Regions from separate parts of the Halomonas sp. RT37 genome, predicted to be linked through region 3. Evidence: riboswitches for the same ligand, from Rfam matches in the RefSeq annotation. Region 3 holds a riboswitch; each other region holds the start of a gene.
What was found. Region 3 has a riboswitch for thiamine pyrophosphate ahead of thiC (phosphomethylpyrimidine synthase ThiC). Riboswitches for the same ligand answer to the same signal wherever they lie in the genome.
Positions count from the first base shown of each region.

Region 1: linked by a shared signal. The riboswitch ahead of NFG58_RS06785 (sodium:solute symporter family protein) and the one ahead of thiC (phosphomethylpyrimidine synthase ThiC) in region 3 are both predicted to bind thiamine pyrophosphate.
Region 2: linked by a shared signal. The riboswitch ahead of NFG58_RS06775 (3-oxoacyl-ACP reductase) and the one ahead of thiC (phosphomethylpyrimidine synthase ThiC) in region 3 are both predicted to bind thiamine pyrophosphate.

Region 1 covers NZ_CP098827.1:1,524,148-1,532,566, forward strand. Annotated here, with positions in the region: gene NFG58_RS06785 (sodium:solute symporter family protein) at 1-1,013, opposite strand, end outside; TPP riboswitch at 1,094-1,196, opposite strand; gene NFG58_RS06790 (hypothetical protein) at 1,256-2,044, opposite strand; gene NFG58_RS06795 (diguanylate cyclase) at 2,216-3,895, shown strand; gene NFG58_RS06800 (TolC family outer membrane protein) at 4,373-5,740, shown strand; gene NFG58_RS06805 (hypothetical protein) at 5,724-6,581, shown strand; gene NFG58_RS06810 (SapC family protein) at 6,626-7,429, shown strand; gene NFG58_RS06815 (LEPR-XLL domain-containing protein) at 7,501-8,419, shown strand, end outside.
Region 2 covers NZ_CP098827.1:1,520,483-1,523,292, reverse strand. Annotated here, with positions in the region: gene NFG58_RS06780 (LLM class flavin-dependent oxidoreductase) at 1-983, opposite strand, end outside; gene NFG58_RS06775 (3-oxoacyl-ACP reductase) at 983-1,792, opposite strand; TPP riboswitch at 1,840-1,938, opposite strand; gene NFG58_RS06770 (SOS response-associated peptidase) at 2,037-2,711, opposite strand.
Region 3 covers NZ_CP098827.1:1,337,595-1,346,013, reverse strand. Annotated here, with positions in the region: gene NFG58_RS05995 (GSCFA domain-containing protein) at 1-431, opposite strand, end outside; TPP riboswitch at 1,195-1,348, shown strand; gene tenA (thiaminase II) at 1,430-2,098, shown strand; TPP riboswitch at 2,110-2,244, shown strand; gene thiC (phosphomethylpyrimidine synthase ThiC) at 2,322-4,274, shown strand; gene NFG58_RS05980 (acetate kinase) at 4,545-5,759, shown strand; gene pta (phosphate acetyltransferase) at 5,756-7,918, shown strand; gene NFG58_RS05970 (putative sulfate exporter family transporter) at 8,013-8,419, opposite strand, start outside.

The sequences.
Region 1 (8,419 bases), 190 kb from region 3:
GAGGTGGCGTTGACGGTGGTGTCGGCACTGCTCATCACCAGGGCCAGACCCAGCGGAATCAAGGCCAGGGCGAACCACCGCGGCACCTCGGACAGCAGCACGCTGAACAGCGCCACCGAACCGTCTCCCTCGAGCCCGAGGCCGACGAAGGCCAGGCCGAACAGGCCCATCAGCACGATCACCGGAAAGTTGAACAGCCCTGCGATCCAGAAGCCCCGCCGCAGCACCTTGCTGTCCCGGGCGGCGTAGATGCGCTGCCAGGTGCCCTGGTAGAACAGGCCGGTCAGCATCACCGCGATAAAGAACGTCAGGCCGGCACGCAGGCCACCGGCATCGGTGACATCCAGCAACTGGGGCGCACGTTCCTGCAGGCCCTCGAGCGTCGGCGCGACGCCGCCGGCGGCCTGCCAGCCGAACACCAGCAGCAGCGCCAGCAACGGCAGGATCACCAGCATCTGTACCTTGTCGGTGAAGATGGTGGTGCGCAGGCCGCCGTAGAAGGTGTAGAGCAGGGTCGCGATCATCACTACGCAGGCGGTCAGCCACAGAGGGATCGGCGCCAGCAGGGTGACCATATGGGCGATTGCGGTGAGGCCTGCCGCCAGCGAAATGAACAGATAGAACAGCATGATCGTCAGGGTGAAGGCGTACATGGTGCGCCCGTAGCGATGGATCACGAACTCGGTAAGGCCGTGGCCTTCGGGGATCAGCTCACGCATGCGTCGTCCCAGCGGGATCATCACCAGGCGCGGTACCATGGAACCCAGCGCATAGCCCAGTACCGCGCCGATGCCGCCCCAGGTGGCCGCCTGGGCGGGGCCGAACAGGATCCAGGTGCCCAGGGTGGTGGCCACCAGGGTCAACACCGTGGCGCGGGTGTTCTGGCTGTTGCGAGCCGAGATGTAGTCATCCAGGCCGCCCTGACGACGTCGGGCATAGATCAGGCCGGGGATGGCAAAGATGGCGGCGCACAGCAGAAGCCACAGCGCCGTCCAGGTGGGATCGAGCATCATCGAAAGAAGACCTCTTTCTTGTCGTTGTCCGCAGGGACCGGTGGACAGGCGGGACGAGCGGCGGACAGGAAGAAAGAGGAGATAACGCAACCATCCTTCCCTTCGCCGGCATGACCCGGATCAGGTTCAAAGGGTTACCGCGTGATGCGGAATCTCAGCCGTCAGGCTCCCCCAGGAATGCGCACAGCGTAGGACCGCCTCCGATGGCTGTCAATTGGCGCTTTGGCCGCAGCGACGGGGCGTCAGACGGTGGGCGAGGTGCGCAGGCTGTGCCAGCCATCGTAAAGCCAGTTTGCCGCCCGGCGTGGATCGATGTCAGCCATCGCCAGATAGCCATGACAGCAGGCCTCGCGGCTCGCTCGCACAATGGCCGAGGCGTCGGTGGCGTCCATCACCAGGGTGCGTCGGTGCCCGCCGCCGCCGCGCAGGAAGGGAGCCGCGGGCGCGCGCTGGAACTCGACGCCTGCCGGCAGGGGCGCTGTCGAGTGATGCGTGTCGGGGTGGTCTGGGGCGCACAGGATGACCTCGAAGCCGAGCCGTTGTCCCTGGCGCGCCAGGTCGGCATTGACCGGAGAGTGGCCGGTCAGTACCAGACGCAAGGCCGGCTGGATCAGCACCTCGACGACGTCGTCGCCGATCTGGACCAGCGGACTGGTTGGCGTGGGTCGCTGCAGGTTCATGGACGTACTGCCCAGGCTGACGCGGCGAATCAGCGATGGCTGGCCGGCGAGCGTTGCATGGATGACCTCCAGGTGCACCAGGGTCTCGCTGCTCGGTGACAGGCGCTCGACCAGACAGGGGGTGCCATCGTTGGCGTTGTTGTCGATATTGACCAGGCAGGCGCCGCCGCCCCGGGCCTGGGTCAGCAAGATGGGCTGTCCGGCGTACCCGGGGCCATCGGCATCGCTGGTGACGCTCAGGTGGGGGAAGGCGGGAGCAGGGGTGTCCAGGCGTGTGCACAGCCAACTGGTATCCCCGCGATTGGCCAGCGTCAGGGCGTGTTCGATGGCGACAAGGTCCTGGTGGATCATGGGCAGCTCCCGCGGCGGTGTCGGCCACGCCAGCATAGCGTGGAAGCGGGCAAGCGAAATAATCCGGCATCTATAAGCATCTTTTCATAGGCTAGAGAAGACGGCACGCGAGCCGCCAGGGTATTGACCTGCTGCCGGTCCAGGGCAGGGCTTACGCAAGGAGATGTCCTCATGGAGCGTTTTGCCTGGGTGGAAGAGGCATTGGTGTCGTCCGGAACGGTGCTGGTACGCCTGACGCCGGAGTTGCAGGTGCACGACGTGGTCGGTGATGCCGTGCGCGTGCTGGGCGAGCCTGGAGACGTCTGGATCGGGCGGGGGCTGGCAGAGCTGCCTGGCGAGGCCGCGGCAGTAGCTGAAGCCTGGGTCTCCCGGGGTGCCGCTCACGCTGCCAAGCCTTCGATGCCGCTGGAAATGGGCGATGGTAGCTGCTGTCGCCTGGCCGATGGTGGGCTGGTGCTGCGACTGTCGGCTCGGCAGAAGGCAAGCCGCGGTGTCATCGCGCGGATGGCCGACCACCTGCCGGTGATGGTGGCCTACGTCGACCGCGACTTCTGCTTCCGTTTCAACAATCGTGCCTACCTCGACTTCATCGGCCTGCCTGCCGAGGCGCTGATGGGGCAGCCGGTGTCTTCGGTGCTCGATGCAGACTCCTACGCCAAGATCCGGCCACGTTTCGATCTGGCGCTGGCGGGGCAGGAGGTCAGCTACGAGGATTCCCTGGTGCTCCAGGATGGTCGCCAGATCTACTTCAAGGTCCACTATCTGCCGGACCTGGTGGAAGATGAAGTGATGGGCTTCTACGCCATCATCCAGGACGTCTCCGAGTATCGCTCGATGATCCAGTTGTTACGGGATGTCCATACCGGGGTAAATCGCACCGATATCGGAGTATCAGAGATCGTCGACATGCTGCTGCGTGACGCCTTGAGCTACCTGAGGCTGGATATCGCGCTGGTCAGTCAGGTCGAGGGGGAGCGTTACACGGTGCGCTGGGCGGCCTCGGATAATGCGCCAGTAGGGGCCGGCGATAGCTTTGCACTGGGTGACACCTACTGTCGGCTGACCCTCGACGCCGATGACGTCTTCCATACCCACCGCGCCGGGCAGGACGAGCGAGTCAAGGGCCACCCCTGCTACGAGAACTTTCAGCTGGAGACCTATATCGGTGCACCGCTGCGGATCCAGGGCAAGGTCTGGGGAACCCTGAACTTCTCCAGTCCGTCGGTGCGCCGGCACGCCTTCAGTGAGGTCGACATCGAGTTGGTCCGGCTACTGGTCGGGGCCGTCGAACGTGTCATTTCCAACGAGATGGAGGTCGAGCGTATTCGCCTCGAACGTGATCAGCTGGAAGACCAGGCGATGACCGATGCCTTGACCGGACTCCCCAATCGAAGCCAGCTGGATCGCCACGTCACCCGCCTGATCGAGGAATGCGACAGTGGCGGGATGGTGTTCTCGCTGGCCGCGGTCGATATCGACTTCTTCAAGCAGGTCAATGATGGTTTCGGTCATTCGGCCGGTGACCAGGTGCTCACCTGGCTGGCGCAGACAGTAGCCAACTGCCTGCGTGATGGCGATCTGGTGGCGCGCACCGGCGGCGAGGAGTTCGTGGTGGTCATGCGGCGCACCGCCTTGCCCGAGGCGATCAAGGCGGCCGAGCGGGTGCGTCGTGCGGTGGAAGGGGGGGAAATCACCCTGTCGGATGGACAGACGATTCGCATCACCATCAGCATCGGCGTCAGCCAGTATCGCAAGGGGGAGGGATTTGCACCGCTGTTCGAGCGCGCCGACCGGCGCTTGTACAGCGCCAAGCGTAGTGGTCGCAACCGCATTGCCAGCCAGGATGAATAGTGCCCAGGTGTCGCCAGGTGCAGCGTTGTCATCGCTGACGTAGGACTTTGCTCGTGCTTGCGGTCTAGTCTGAAAGGCCCAGTGTGGGTGGTTGGGTAATCTCAGGTGGCTGGGCTGAGGTGACAGCGGCTGGCAGGCCCTGGCATCACCTTCCCGTCACGGGATTTTCACCACACCCTCGGCCCCGAAGAGTGCCTCCTGCCTAGGCGTAGTTCCTGAACTTTCCAGGTTTCAATGTGTTACCCGATTCCCTTCGGTTGCGGAATGCGATAGCGGGTATGAACTTTCTCATCTTTTGCGATGTAGTTTCCTACTGCGTCGATACTGCGTTGATCATGTTGCCTGCAAAAGAGTAGATAGGAGCTGTGTTCCTACAAAAGATGTGGGTAATATCGTACATCCGTTGTTAATAAAATATTACAAAGCAGTTGCGTAATGCCGGTGTTTGTCCCACCGGTGCGCAGGGGAAAAATCATCATGCATCTCAACAAGCTTGCGTTCGGCCTGGCGTTGGGCGGGTGGGCGTGCCTGCTTGCTCCGTCCGTGCTGGCAGAAAGTCTGCTGGAACTTCACGAGCTCGCGGTGGACAGCGATCCTCAGTTTCAGGCCGACTTTCATGGTAAGCAGGCCACCGATGAGCGTTACTATCAGGCGCGCTCAGCGCTGCTGCCGCAGATCAATGTCAATGTCGAGCGCAGCGAGATCTCCCAGGACATCGTCAGTACCGACAACGAGGTCTACGGCAGCGGCAGCACGTCCTACCCGACCACCGTCTACGGTGTCTCGCTCGAGCAGTCGATCTATGACTATTCCCGCTGGGCAGCCTTTGGCCAGGCCAAGCTGGAGATCCAGCAGGCCGCGTCCGAGCTCGAGGTCTCGCGCCAGGATCTCTACCTGCGGGTGGCCGAACGCTACTTTGCGGTACTCGCCCTGTCGGAAAACCTGAGTTTCCTGCAGGCCGAAAAGAAGCAGGTCCAGACCAATCTCGAGCAGGTCAGGGCGCGTTTCGAGGACGGTTTGATTCGCGAGATCGATCTGCTCGACGCCCAGGCGCGCTTTCTGCAGGTCGAGGCGCGGGAGCTGGACGTGGCCAACCGTCTGCGCGATGCCCTCAATGCCCTGGCCGAGGTCAGCGGCGTGCGTCCGGTGGAGCTTAGCCTGGTCGATGAGGACCTGACCCTGGCGAGCCCGGAACCGTCGTCAGTCGAGGCCTGGATCGAGCTGGCGATGCAGCGTAATCCTCGTCTGTCAGCCGCACGGCTGGCGGTGGAAGTGGCCAATCAGCAGGTCAAGGTGAGTCGTGGTGGTCACTATCCGACCCTCGATCTGAGTCTCGACTACGACAACGACGAGACCGAGGGCTCATTGTTCGGCGGCGGCAGCGAGGTCGAGACCCAGACCATTCGGGTCGGCCTCGATGTGCCGGTCTACAGCGGTGGGCGAGTGTCGTCGGAGGTGCGCGAAGGAACCCGTCTGATCGAGGCAGGGCAGGCTCGACTCGAACAGGTGCGGCGAGAACTCGACCGCGAGATACGTGCGGCCTTCGAGGGTATCGTCACCGCCATGTCCCGGGTCAGGGCTCTGAGCGAGTCCTTGAGCGCCAACCAGCGCATCGTCGAATACCGCCAGGTGGCCTATGAATCCGGTGTCATGCCGGTGCTCGAACTGCTCGACGCCGAGCGCGATCTGTTCTTCGCCCGCAGCGAACTTGCCAGTGCGCGCTACGACTACCTGATCAGCGTGCTGCGGCTGAAGCATGCCGCCGGCGTCATCAATGGCGAAGACCTGGCGGAGATCGACGCCCATATGAATGACCGGATGGACCTCCTTGCCTTCCAGCACTGAACCCCGGCCCTTCGCCGAGCGTCAGGCGTTGATCGAGTCCTGGCTCGATAGCCTCGCGCGTCCCTACAGTGCCGAGCGCTCGGTCAAGTGCGCTCCCGCCCGCTGGGCGCATCAGCGCAGGCTCTACAGTGTGCCGCTCGAGGGCGTTGACGCCGACGATCTGGCGGTGCGCCTCGAGGGGTTGCTGGAGTCGCTGGCGCTGGCGCCTGGCGACCGGAGGGCCTTCGTCGCCGGACTGTCGACGCAGACGATGGCGCACTATCTGCATCTCGGGCTGGAGGCCGCGACCACCAAGGTGTACTGGGAAGCGCCGCTGCCGGACAAGGCCCTGCCGGGGCGTCGCTTCCCGCTGTACCAGGCGTGGAAGTGGCGCCCTGGCGTCGACGCCAGTGTCTCCGACTATGTCCTGCTCGAGAGCGCCGAGGCGGTGCGCCATGCATTGGCGAGCACGCTTGCGGCGATGCCCCCGCTCGTCGGTGACGTGATCGAACAGCTCGAGGTCAGCCACGCGCTGGCACGAAAGCCCTGGCCACCGTTGACCGTGAGGATCGAGGAACGGCGCCAGGGTCGCGATACCGGTCGTGATTCCCTCAATCTGCATCTACATCCGGCCGAGATACGTCTGGGCGAACTGGCGGGCCTTTTGTTGTCGCTGGCTCGCGAGTGGCGCTGTACGTCGCGCGCACAGGCGATCGAGTGGATCGCCGCCCACGGCGACAAGCCGCTGAGCAACCTTTCTCTGGGGTTCGATGCGAAAGGCGAACCCTTCGTGACCTTCTACCACGGGGTGACACTGGTCTCCCCGACTTCCACCGGCGCGCTGGCCGCGCAATGGCGCTGACGTCCAGGCCCAGGGACGACACTCAAGTACTAGAGGACTCTTTCATGGCGACTCAACTTCTTATCTATCGCAACGTTCAGCCGATCACCCGCGACAAGCATGGCGAGCTGTCGCTCAAGGTCGGCAAGGACTTCGGCTTTGCCAGCGGGGTGAACTCGGTGCCGCTGATGGCGGCCGAATTTCCGACCGCCGCCACCGACCTGCCGATCGTCTTCACCCAGGCCGACGACGGGGTGCTGCCGGTCGCCGTGCTGGGACTCGAGCAGGACCAGAATCTGCTGGTGGACCGTGAAGGCCAGTGGCGCGGTGAGTACGTGCCGGCCTTCTTCCGCCGCTATCCCTTCGTGTTTGCCTCCGCCGACAACGACAAGACCTTCACCCTGTGCATCGATGATGACTACGAAGGGCTCAATCGTGACGGTCGCGGCGAGCGCTTCTTCGACGCCGACGGTGAGCAGACCCAGTACCTGGGCAAGGTGCTGGACTTCCTTCAGGACTATCAGGCGCACTTCCAGCGCACCCGCGCCTTCTGCGCCCGTCTGGTCGAGCTCGACCTGCTCGAGTCGGTCGAGGCCCAGATTCGCTTGCCGGAAGGTGGTCAGCGCACCCTGACCGGCTTCCAGGCGGTCAACCGTCAGAAGCTCAAGGCGCTGCCTGAGGACAGCCTCAAGGCGCTGCTGGACAGTGACGAACTGGAGCTGCTCTACGTCCACCTGCAGTCGCTGCGCAATCTCAATCGACTGAGCCGTCAGGCGCAGGGTGGTTCGCGGCTGGGTGCTCTGGCCAAGGGCGACCCCGCCGAGGAGGCGGTCGCGTCCGACGCCGAACAGGACACTCCCGTTCACTGATCGACCGAGATCAGGGGGCGTATCGTCGCCGCGATGCGCCTCTTGACGTTTTTCGCCACCGGAGTCCCCCCATGAGTCGCCACCAGCGCAAGCCTCTGTCCGAATTGATCGCTCGTCTTCTCCGCCAGCCCAGGCGTGCTCGTCGTGCCCAGGCAGAGCCGTCCCGGTTCGTGTTCGAGGGACTCGAGCCACGCATGCTGATGTCGGCGGACCCGCTGACTGCCAGCGTGGCCGGTGGCGCCGAGATGACGTTGCGGGTGGTCGAGGAGAACCAGCAGCAGGTGCTGCAGGTGGTCGAACTCGACGAGCAAGGCGTCAGTCAGGTGGTGGCCTCACGCGGCCTCGATGAGGCCAAGGCCAGTGGCGGCGTGGTCATCCAGGGCAGCGACGCCCAGGACATCCTGCGCGTGGACCAGAGCCTGCTGGGCCAGGCGGATGGGTTGCTGGTGAGCTTCCAGGGCGGCGACGGCGACGACGTTCTGGCACTCGAGCATAGCCAGGGGCTGACCATCACCTTCGCGGGGGGCGAGGGCGATGATCGCATCGAGGGCATCCAGGGCAACACCGAGTGGCAGGTGAGCGCCGATGGGTCGGGCAGCGTGGACTGGTCGAGCACCACCACGGCGGCGCGCAACGATAGCTGGCTCAGCTTCACGGGCATCGAGACGGTGAACGCCGCCTCCTATCGCCAGGGCGACGACGGCGTGCTGTCACCCACGGACGATGCCGCCCAGCACCGGCTCTCGAGCAGCCAGGACGGGGCGCGTTGGTCGCTTTACGACGAGGGCAGTCTGGGGCTAGGCAATATCGCGTTCAACGGCATCGACCGACTCGACGGTCGGGCCGGCCAGATCCTCGACTTCAGCGACTTCTCCAACTCGGTAGAGGTCGATCTGGGGACCGGCAAGGCCACCGGCTTCGTCGGTATCGACGGCTTCAATCACGTTATCGGTACCGGCGGCGATGACCGCCTGATCGGTGATGTCACCT
Region 2 (2,810 bases), 180 kb from region 3:
TAGCGCCCCTTGGGCCCGCTGAAGGCCTCCAGTGGCGGCAGCTCGGGCACCGGGGCATCCAATTCCCAGTCGCTCACGTCCTGACCGATGAACTGACTCAACTGGCGCCGGGAGCTGTCCACCGGCAACAGTTCGTCGAGCTCCCGCTGCTTGCGTCTGGCCTCCTCTTCGGTGGAGCCGACGTAGGTGACGAGCCCCGGCATGATCGCGACCTTCGGTCTGCCAGCGGCCTTTACCCGGGCCTGAAGGTCGCTGTAGTAGGCCTGGGCCGAGGGCAGATCGTAGGCCACCGCGTAGATGGCCTCGGCGCAGCGCGCGGCCAGGTCACGGCCCTGATCCGAGGCGCCTGCCTGGAACAGCACCGGGTGGCCCTGGGGCGGACGCGGCACCGTCAGCGGGCCATCCACCAGAAAGTGCTCGCCGTGATGATGGATGGGACCGACCCGGCTGGCGTCGACGTAATCGCCCTGGCGATCCCTCACCAGGGCGTCGTCACTCCAGGAGTCCCACAGCGCCAGCACGGTATTGGCGAATTCCTCCGCCCGGGCATAGCGCTCGGCGTGGCTCGGCATGGCCTCGAGCCCATGGTTGCGCGCCTCGCTGTCGAACATCGAGGTCACCAGGTTCCAGCCCAGGCGTCCGTCGGAGATATGGTCCAGCGAGGCCAGCATGCGCGCAGCATGAAACGGCGTATAGAAGGTGCTGGAGACGGTCGAGATAAGCCCGATGTGTTCGGTGGCCCGCGCCATGGCCGCCAGCATGGTCAGGGGCTCCAGGGTCCACAGCGGACCGTCGGCGATGTTGCCCGCGGCGTGACCATCGGCGAAGAACACCGCATCGAAGCGACCCCGCTCGGCGAGCCGCGCCAGCTCCTCGTAGTAGCGGATATCGGCCAGGCGCTCGACGCTGGAACGGGGATGACGCCAGGCCGCCTTGTGGTGGCCACAGCCCATGATGAACAGATTGAGGTGCATGCTGGCCATCAGTCCTTCACCAGTCCGCCGTCGACCACCAGGTTCTGGCCGGTGACCGCTCGCGACCAGGGCGAGGCGAACAGTAGCGCAGCGTCGGCAAACTCTTGCGGCGTGGTCACCCGTCTCAGCGGTGTGCTGGCGGCGATCAGATCGAACACCGCCTCCGGCGTGGCGCGGGAGGCATCGGTGGTGCGCAATAGGCCCCCGGAGATCATGTTCACGGTGATGTTGTCCGGGCCCAGATCGTGGGCCAGGGTGCGCGTCAGCGACAGCAGCGCCGCCTTGGCGGCGGTGTAGTCGTGGTAGGGCACCACCGGGTTCTGGAACAGGTTGGTACCGATATTGACGATGCGACCAAAGCCGGCCTCACGCATGCCGGCAAGCGAAGCCTGCACCGTGTTCAGCGCACCCCGGGCGACCCCTTGAAGCTGATGATCGAGGTGCTCCCAGGTCAGCTCGTCGGGACCGGGGCGGGCGTCGCCGTTGAAGGCGAAGTCCGGCAGCGCATTGTTGATCAAGGTGGTAACCGGCGCGCCGAAGTGCTCGCGGGCACGCGCGAACATGGCATCGACGGCGCAGCGATCACAGACGTCGGCGGCCACCGCCAGGGCTTGCTCGGGATAGTCGGCTACCAGCGAGTTGGCGCCCTCTTCGCTGCGTCGATAGTTGACCACCACCCGCGCGCCCTGCTCGAGGAAACTGCGCGCCAGGCTGACACCGAGGCCACGTCCGGCGCCGGTGACGACGACCAGCTGGCGGGAAATGGGAAGCGCGGGCGGGCTTGCGGAGGTAGCGGGTGAGGCGTCGGAAAGGGTCATCTGGCGGGTCCTTGGTCGAGGCGAGGAACGCACGCCGACCCCTGGACTGACGACTGCGCTGACATCCCTTCGCCGGTATGAACTGGATCAGGTTCGACGGGTGTTTCTCAGCCCCGCTATCGTGCGGGACACCCCGTGCCATGCGCCTTCGACCTTAGCCCATCGGCGCGGGGCGGACAAGCCGCGCAGCACCTGGAACATCACCGCAGCCAGGGCATGCAGATGGGCGCTTCAGACCCGACGCTCAGCCCGGTGCCTGGACGGCTTCCATCAAGTCCCTTCCTTCCTCTCCCGCCCGATTGACCCTGGTCGAGACCGGCCATGCCTCGAAGGCGCCAGCAGGTAGATGCCGCACCGTCTGGCGCATGACGTCGCGATCACTCAGGGCAGGATCGAGCCAGGGTTCAAGGCTGCCGTCGTCCAGCGCCAGCGGCATCCGGGCGTGCACCTCACTCGCGCAGCCCCGGGCGGGTTCGGTAAGGATGGCAAGGCCCGGCCAGCCGTCGTCCCTTTCACTGAAGATCGCCGCCAGCCACAGCGGCGCGCGATCTTCACGACACAAGAAATAAGGCTGCTTACCGGTCTCGCCCGGCAGCCACTCGTACCAGCCATCCGCCGGCACCAGGCAGCGATGGCGGGCAAAGGCCCCACGAAAATAGCGCGAGGTGGCGACCTTCTCCACGGTGGCGTTGATCGGCTCCGGCGCCCCGGCCTGGGCCCAGTGGGGTCGATAGCCCCACCACATCGAGGTAAAGGAAGGTACGCCCTCCCCGTCCATGGCCAGCGACGTGATCCAGGTGCCCGGCGCGACATTGTAGCGAGGTGGCGGCTCCTGCTCGGGCAGGCGCGGCGCCACCGGCAAGCGCATCAGCGCCGCCAGCTGAGCAAAAGGTGTGTAACAGGCGAAACGGCCGCACATGGTTACCTCCGTTACCGGACCCTGCAGGATCAGCCTAGCACCATCTGTTGCACCCCCATCGGCCTGCCCTGCCCGCTGCGGGTTAGTCATCTGCGAACG
Region 3 (8,419 bases):
AGCATTAACTCTTCTTTACTACAGAAACCCTCTGGTTCCACCACGGGGCGAAAGGGATCATAGAACCGTCCGTCCTTTTCCCAAATCTCCTCAGGCGGCTCTTTTATCCCTGTTGCCCACTCTACCCACTGCTTCAACAATGAGGTAGTGTATATATTCCCGGTTCTGGCCGAAAAAATATTGTAATTGTATTTTTTTGCATTTTCCTGCGAGAGTCCCTTGGGTGGAGTTTCTGTCGAGACCCAGTTGAACCCTCTGCTATCAAGAGCATTTCCAATATGTTGCGCAAAGCAGGAACCGAAGGTAACCACCCTACTATCCTTTGTGATCTTGAACTGTGGAGACCACAAATTGGATATGTCAAAAAACGACTTTTCGGATACAGCTTTTTTCCAGAAGGCACGGTCTGGAAGTGTCGAATATGGATTCATATTAATCACCTCAGATATAAGATATAACATCGGTCGTGAACGAACAAAATTGATAACGTCTATCTTAAATCACACATTGCCACGACGAATAGGAATGTTTACGCCAACACTGGCATCTCGTCTTCCTTTCTAAAATATTTGCATAAAAAAAGATAGGCGAAATATTTGTCTATTGTGTTGAGAAACGAGCACTGACAACGGCCCCGGAGCCCTTCATAAAAACCTTCCCCATGCACCATTTACCTGACCCACGGGTGGTTCAAAAGAGAACAAAGCAAGCATTTTTAGCTTCCATGAAAGCTCGGCGAACCAATGCTGCCAATAAAACGGGACCAACACACCTGTCACTTTCTGCCCTTCTTCACAAAGGAGTCGTCAAGCGCACAACGACTGTCAGAATATCGATAAAACAAACGTACTTTTTTCACTCTAGATTCTCTCACATATTCTCTATCAGGCAGCCGCAAAACACGCAAATACAATCCAGAGAACATCCAGGAAAAACCACGCAAATATCCCTTTAAATAACAACAAAATCGTCGAAACTTTGTCGAATTGATCAATCAGGACTCTACTTCGCCACATTTCCTCAATCGGATAAAATGCATTCTCAACCATGCGGAAACTTCTCCAGATATCTGGGCAGTTGCACTCTCGCGATATCGTGGAAACCTCCTCCCCCCAGCGGCGTATCTACTGATCGGGATCGGTTCTTGCCAAGCCGAGGTGGACTCCCTTCGAGGTCATGCTAGACTCGATCCAGACTCGCTTGACGGGGTGCCGGTGAATCCGGCTGAGATGGCGCAGGGCCAGGGTGACGAATCACCGGCCGCCAGCGCCGATCCCGTGGAACCTGATCCGGGTGCGGTGTGGCTTCACACCTTGAACCGGCGTAGGGAATCAGGCGGTGGTGCCAGCCCCTGCGCGCGCACCTCCCTCCTTTCTCGTCGCCGTGTCCTTGGCCGCCGCTCTCCGGATTCGCACCAACCGGAGGCAACATGGGCTACCGCTTTACCGATCTTGTCGACGCCTGCCGCGATGACTGGCACGCCTACATCGAACACGACTTCGTGCTCGCCCTTGGCCGTGGTGAACTGGCCGACGCCAGCTTCCGTCACTATCTGAAGCAGGACTATCTGTTTCTGCTGCAGTTCTCCCGGGCCTACGCCCTGGCGGCCTACAAGAGCCACAGCCTCGACGAGCTGCGCGGCGCCTTCGACGGCATGAAGACCATCCTCGACGTGGAACTCGGCCTGCATCTCGCCTTCTGCCGCGACTGGGGCATCGGCGAGGCCGAACTCGCCGAGCTGCCCGAAGCCCGCGCCACCCTGGCCTATACCCGCTACGTGCTGGACGCCGGCAGCCGCGGCGACCTCCTGGACCTGCACGTGGCGCTGGCCCCCTGCATGGTCGGCTACGCCGATATCGCACGAAACCTCAACGCCCGCCCGGACACCCTGCGCGGTGCCGACAACCCCTTCGACGCCTGGATCGCCATGTACGAAAGCGACGACTTCCAGGCCGCAGCGCGCCAGGAGCAGGCCTGGCTCGATGATCAGCTTGGCCAGGTGTCCGGCGAGCGCTTCGCGCGACTGTCACGGATCTTCGCCGACGCAACACGACTCGAGATCGACTTCTGGAAGATGGGACTCGATCTAAGCGACTAACACAATCAGCACCACGCTTGACGGGGGGCCGCCAGAGGCGGCTGAGATCATGCAGCGCATGGGACCCGTTGAACCTGATCTGGGGGTAACCCCGATGCCATGGCATCGCGGTGAGGACCAGCGTAGGGATCAAGCGCTCACGGCCCAGGCCACGACGCCCCCTCCTTCCTCGCGCCATGCCTACAACAACGACAGCACCCAGTGCCGTGAGAAGGACAAGCCAATGCCGCTCGATCAACCCGTTTCCTCAAACAAACCCCGCCATAGTGCGCACTTCCTGGCCGAGACCGCCCAGGTCGACCAGGCCGCGGTTGCGCCGCTGCCGGGCTCTCGCAAGGTCCATGTACAGGGCTCCCGCGACGACCTGCGGGTGCCGTTTCGCGAGATTTCGCTGTCGGCGACCCGCACCTCCGGGGCCGATGAGGCCAACCCGCCGCTCTTGGTCTACGACACCTCCGGCCCCTACACCGATCCCCAGGTCGAGGTCGACCTGCGCCGCGGGCTTGCCGAGTTGCGCCGGCCCTGGATCGAGGAGCGCGACGACACCGAATGGCTCGATGGCCCGACCTCGGACTACGGTCGCCGACGTGCCAACGACCCGACGCTCGCTCCGCTGCGCTTCGAACTGACTCGTACGCCGCGCCGCGCACGTCGTGGCGCCGATGGCCGCGCCGGCAATGTTACCCAGCTGCACTACGCCCGCCGCGGCATCATCACCCCGGAGATGGAGTTCATCGCCATCCGCGAGAACCAGCGTCGACAGGCCCTGGCCGATGGCTATCGAGGCAGCGATGAGGTCGAGCGCATCCTTGACCACCAGCATCCCGGGCAGGGCTTCGGCGCCCGTCTTCCCGAGGAGATCACCCCAGAGTTCGTGCGCCAGGAAGTCGCCGCCGGGCGCGCCATCATCCCCGCCAACATCAACCACCCGGAAGCCGAGCCGATGATCATCGGGCGCAACTTCCTGGTGAAGATCAATGGCAATCTGGGCAACTCGGCGGTGACCTCCTCCATCGAGCAAGAGGTCGAGAAGATGACTTGGGGCATCCGCTGGGGCGCCGATACCATCATGGATCTGTCCACTGGCCAGAACATCCACGAAACCCGTGAGTGGATCATCCGCAACTCGCCGGTACCGATCGGCACCGTGCCGCTCTATCAGGCGCTGGAGAAGGTCAAGGGCGTGGCCGAGGACCTCACCTGGGAGGTGTTCCGCGACACCCTGATCGAGCAGGCCGAACAGGGCGTGGACTACTTCACCATCCACGCAGGCGTGCTGCTGCGCTACGTGCCGCTGACCGCCAACCGGGTCACCGGCATCGTCTCCCGAGGTGGCTCGATCATGGCCAAGTGGTGCCTTTACCATCACCAGGAAAGCTTCCTCTACACCCACTTCGAGGAAATCTGCGAGATCTGCAAGCAGTACGACGTGGCCTTCTCGCTGGGCGATGGCCTGCGCCCGGGCTCGGTGGCCGACGCCAACGACGAGGCCCAGATGGCGGAGCTCAAGACCCTGGGTGAGCTGACCCATATCGCCTGGAACCACAACGTCCAGGTGATGATCGAAGGCCCCGGCCACGTGCCCATGCACCTGGTCAAGGAGAACATGGACAAGCAGCTCGAGTACTGCGACGAGGCGCCCTTCTATACCCTTGGGCCGCTGGTGACCGATATCGCCCCGGGCTACGACCACATCACCTCGGGCATCGGAGCGGCGATGATCGGCTGGTACGGCTGCGCCATGCTGTGCTACGTCACCCCCAAGGAGCACCTGGGCCTGCCCGACAAGGACGACGTCAAGACCGGCATCATCACCTACAAGATTGCCGCCCACGCCGCCGACCTGGCCAAGGGGCATCCCGGCGCCCAGCGCCGCGACAACGCCCTGTCCAAGGCGCGTTTCGAGTTCCGCTGGGAGGACCAGTTCAACCTGGGCCTGGACCCTGACACCGCCCGCGCCTATCACGACGAGACGCTGCCCAAGGACTCCGCCAAGGTGGCCCACTTCTGCTCCATGTGCGGCCCCAAGTTCTGTTCCATGAAGATCAGCCAGGAGGTCCGCGACTACGCCCGCGACAACGGCCTGGAGGGTGACGGCGACGCCGTCATGGCCGGCATGGAGGAGCGCGCCCGGGCCTTCCGTGAACAAGGCGCGGAGCTCTACAAGGAAGTCTGAGACAAGCCACTCCCCGGCGCATCCCCGGGCAGCGTTCGACTGCCCGGGGATGCACGTCTTGTACGCCTGGTCCCAGTTCTGCCGCACAAAGTTAGACAAAAGTCTAACTCGAAGATTCATGCACTTGACGCTCATCACGGCTTCGTCGGATCCACCAGCAAAGCCGTTCGACTACCTCCCCAGGCCAGTTATTCGCGCCCCGGGGCGGTGCTAGATTCGCCGCCATCCCACGCATTCTCGCCTCACCAAGGCGTCTTTTCTGGAGATGGCATGAAAGCCCCGATTCTGGTGATCAACTGCGGCTCCTCTTCGATCAAGTTCGCGCTGGTCGATCAGGCCCCCGACGCTCCCCGACTGTCCGGTATCGCCGAGCGCCTGGGTAGCCACGAGGCTCGCCTCAAGCTTGTAGACGAACACGGCAGCGCCCGCGAGGTCTCGCTTCCCCGAGCGACCCACGCCCTGGCGCTCAAGACCATCCTCGAGCACCTTGACGTCCACCGGCCCATCGGTATCGGCCACCGGGTGGTACACGGCGGCGAGCGCTTCACCGCCGCTACCCTGCTCGACGACGCCGTGGTGCGCACCATTCGCCAGACCATCAGCCTGGCTCCCTTGCACAATCCGGCCAACCTCGACGGTATCGTCGCCACGCGCCGGCTGTTCGAGGATCTGCCTCAGGTGGCGGTGTTCGATACCGCCTTCCACCAGACCCTGCCGCCCCACGCCTACCGCTACGCCATCCCCGAAGAGCTCTACAGCCGACACGGCATCCGTCGCTACGGCTTCCACGGCTCGAGCCATGCCTACGTGACCGGACGCCTGACAGAAGTCAGCGCCCGTGGTGAAGGCGGCTGGCTGATCGCCCACCTGGGCAATGGCTGCTCCGCCACTGCGGTATGGGCCGGCAGGAGCCTGGACACCAGCATGGGCATGACCCCGCTGGAAGGCCTGGTGATGGGCACCCGCAGCGGTGACGTCGACCCCGGCCTGCACCTGCACCTGGCGCGCCAGCTAGGCATGTCGCTGGAGGGCGTCGATCAGTTGCTCAACCAGAAGAGCGGACTGCTGGGGCTGTCCGAGCTGACCAACGACATGCGTGAGCTCGAACAGGCCGCCAGTGAAGGTCACGCCGGCGCGAGCCTGGCCATCGAAGTGTTCTGCTACCGCCTGGCCAAGTCCTTGGCGGGCCTGGCCTGTGCCCTGCCCCGGATCGACGGCATCGCCTTCACCGGCGGCATCGGCGAAAACTCTGCCCTGGTGCGCGCCCGGACCCTGGGCCACCTGGAGGCCCTCGGTGTGCGCCTGGACGCTGACGCCAACGAGAGCCTCGGGCGTGGCGAGGAAGGCCAGATCCACGACCGAGGCGCCAGCTCGGCGCCGGAGATCCGCGTCATCCCCACCGACGAAGAAGGCTATATCGCCAGCCAGACCCGGGAATTGATCGCGAGCCAGGCGTCCACGCCAAAGCTCGAGGAGGTTCTGTGAGCACCCAGTCCCGCACGCTGCTGCTGATCCCCATCGACGACGGCGTCGCCCTCACCTCCGCCGGCCTCGGCCTGCTTCGTGCACTGGATACGCTAGGGCTGGACGCGGGTTTTCTGCAGCCCTTCAGCCAGTCCGAAGGTGGCGAGCAGGCAAGTGACAACGACGAACGCGCCCGCTCGCTGGTGGCCAGCACCCTGGGCATAGGTTCGCCGCGTCCGATCTCGCGCCAGACACTGGAGCAGTATCTCGGCCGCGACGATCGCGATGGTCTGCTGGAACTCGCCGTGGAGCGTCACGCCCGCGTCGCCCGCCCTGCCACCGGCAAGGCACCGGCGCTGATCGTGGTGGAGGGCGTTCGCCCACTGCCGCGAAACGCCTACGCCTTCGACCTCAACGTGCGCCTGGCCAGTGCCCTCGACGCCCAGGTGGTACTGGTCGCCGATGGCCAGATCGCCGATCCCCAGGAGCTGGCCAAGCAGTTGCAGTTCCATCGCCAGAGCATCGACGCGGTGGGTTCGGTGCGTACTCTGGGTGCCATGCTGATGCGACTGCCGGGGGACGGCGACGGCTCGGCCATCGACCAGACCCTGGCCTCGGTCAGCGAGGTCGAGGCCCGCGCCCATCGCCAGCACTGGCAGCAGCAGCTCGCCAGCGGCGCCGATCTGACCCTGCCGGTGGTCGCGGCGGTGCCCTACCGGGCCTCCCTGACCGCACCGCGAGTGGTAGACGTGGCCCGTGCCCTCGATGCCAGGATCCTGCACCACGGCGAGGCCGATCGCCGCCGCGTCGCCCACTCGACGCTGGGGGCCCGCAGCGCCGAGCACCTGCTCTACGCCCTGCGTCCCGGCGAGCTGATCGTGTCACCCGGGGACCGCGACGACACCCTGCTCGCGGCGGCCCTGGCCACCATGAATGGCGTGCCCCTGGCGGGCCTCCTGCTGACCCACGGCGAGTCACCCAGCCAGCAGCTGATCGACGTCTGTCGCCCGGCGCTGGCCTCGGGGCTGCCGGTACTCTCGGTGGACACCGACAGCTACGCCACCGTGGCCCGGCTCACCGAGATGTCCGGCGGCATCCCGGTGGATGATCACGAGCGCGCCGAGGCCATCTGCGCCTTCGTCGCCGATCACCTGGATCGTGACTGGCTGCTGGCACTGATTCACGACGACGCCCAGCGCCGCCTGTCACCGGCGGCCTTCCGCCATCAACTGGTCAGCATGGCCCAGCACAAGCGTCGGCGAATCGTGCTGCCCGAAGGCGACGAGCCACGCACCCTGGAAGCGGCCATCCTGTGCCAGCGTCGTGGCATCGCCAACTGCGTGCTGCTGGGCAAGCGTCGCGCCATCCTCGAGGTGGCCAAGGCGCGTGGCCTTGAACTGCCCGACGACCTGCAGATCCTCGACCCGGACGCCGAGCGTGGTCGCTTTGTCGCACCCATGGTCGAGCGCCGGCGTGGCAAGCTGACCCCGCTGACCGCCGAGGCCCAGCTTCATGACAGCGTGGTGCTGGGTACCATGATGCTCGCCGAAGGCGAGGTCGATGGCCTGGTCTCCGGCGCCGTGCATACCACCGCCAACACCGTGCGCCCGGCCTTTCAGCTGATCAAGACCGCCCCCGGCTACGGCCAGGTGTCGTCGGTGTTCTTCATGCTGCTGCCCGACCAGGTGGTGGTCTACGGTGACTGCGCGGTCAACCCCGACCCCGACGCCGAGACGCTGGCCGAGATCGCCCTGCAGAGCGCCACCAGCGCCGAGGCCTTCGGCATCGAGCCGCGGGTCGCCATGATCAGCTACTCAACCGGCGAGTCCGGCAGCGGCGCCGACGTCGACAAGGTCCGCGAGGCGACTCGCATCGCCAGGGAACGGGCGCCGCACCTGGCCATCGACGGCCCGCTGCAGTACGACGCGGCGGCCATCGCCAGCGTGGCCCGGCAGAAGGCACCGGAGTCCCCGGTGGCCGGTCGCGCCACGGTGTTCGTGTTCCCGGACCTGAACACCGGCAACACCACCTACAAGGCGGTCCAGCGCAGCGCTCGGGTGGTCAGCATCGGCCCCATGCTTCAAGGCCTCAACAAGCCGGTCAACGACCTGTCCAGGGGCGCCCTGGTGGAGGATATCGTCTATACGATTGCGCTGACCGCGATCCAGGCCGGTCAGTAACGACCAGCACAGCGCCACAGACCGTCAGAAACGCCGAGGCCCCGGGAGTACCGGGGCCTTGGCATTTGTGTGGGCTTTGGCCCGGGACCGCTCGCTACCACTCGGCGATGCCGGTATACAGGCACACCAGCACCAGCCCAAGCAGGAAGACGGTCTCGGCGACCATCAGGATGACGGGCTTCCAGCCGACCACGGCGAGCTTCTGGAAGGAGGTCTTGATACCGAGTGCGGCGATGGCGGTGACCAGGCACCAGCGCGACAGGTCGGTCATGCCCTCGACCATCACCTGGGGGATCACACCAAGGCTGTTGATCAGCACCAGCACCACGAAGGCCACCAGGAAGCTCGGGAACATCGGCACCTTGCCGCCTTCACCGCCACGGGCGCGGCGAAACAGCAGCATGAACACCATCACCGCCGGCACCAGCATGGCGACCCGCAACAGCTTGACGAAGGTTGAGATGTCGCCGGTCTCGTCGGAGATCATATAGCCGGCACCGA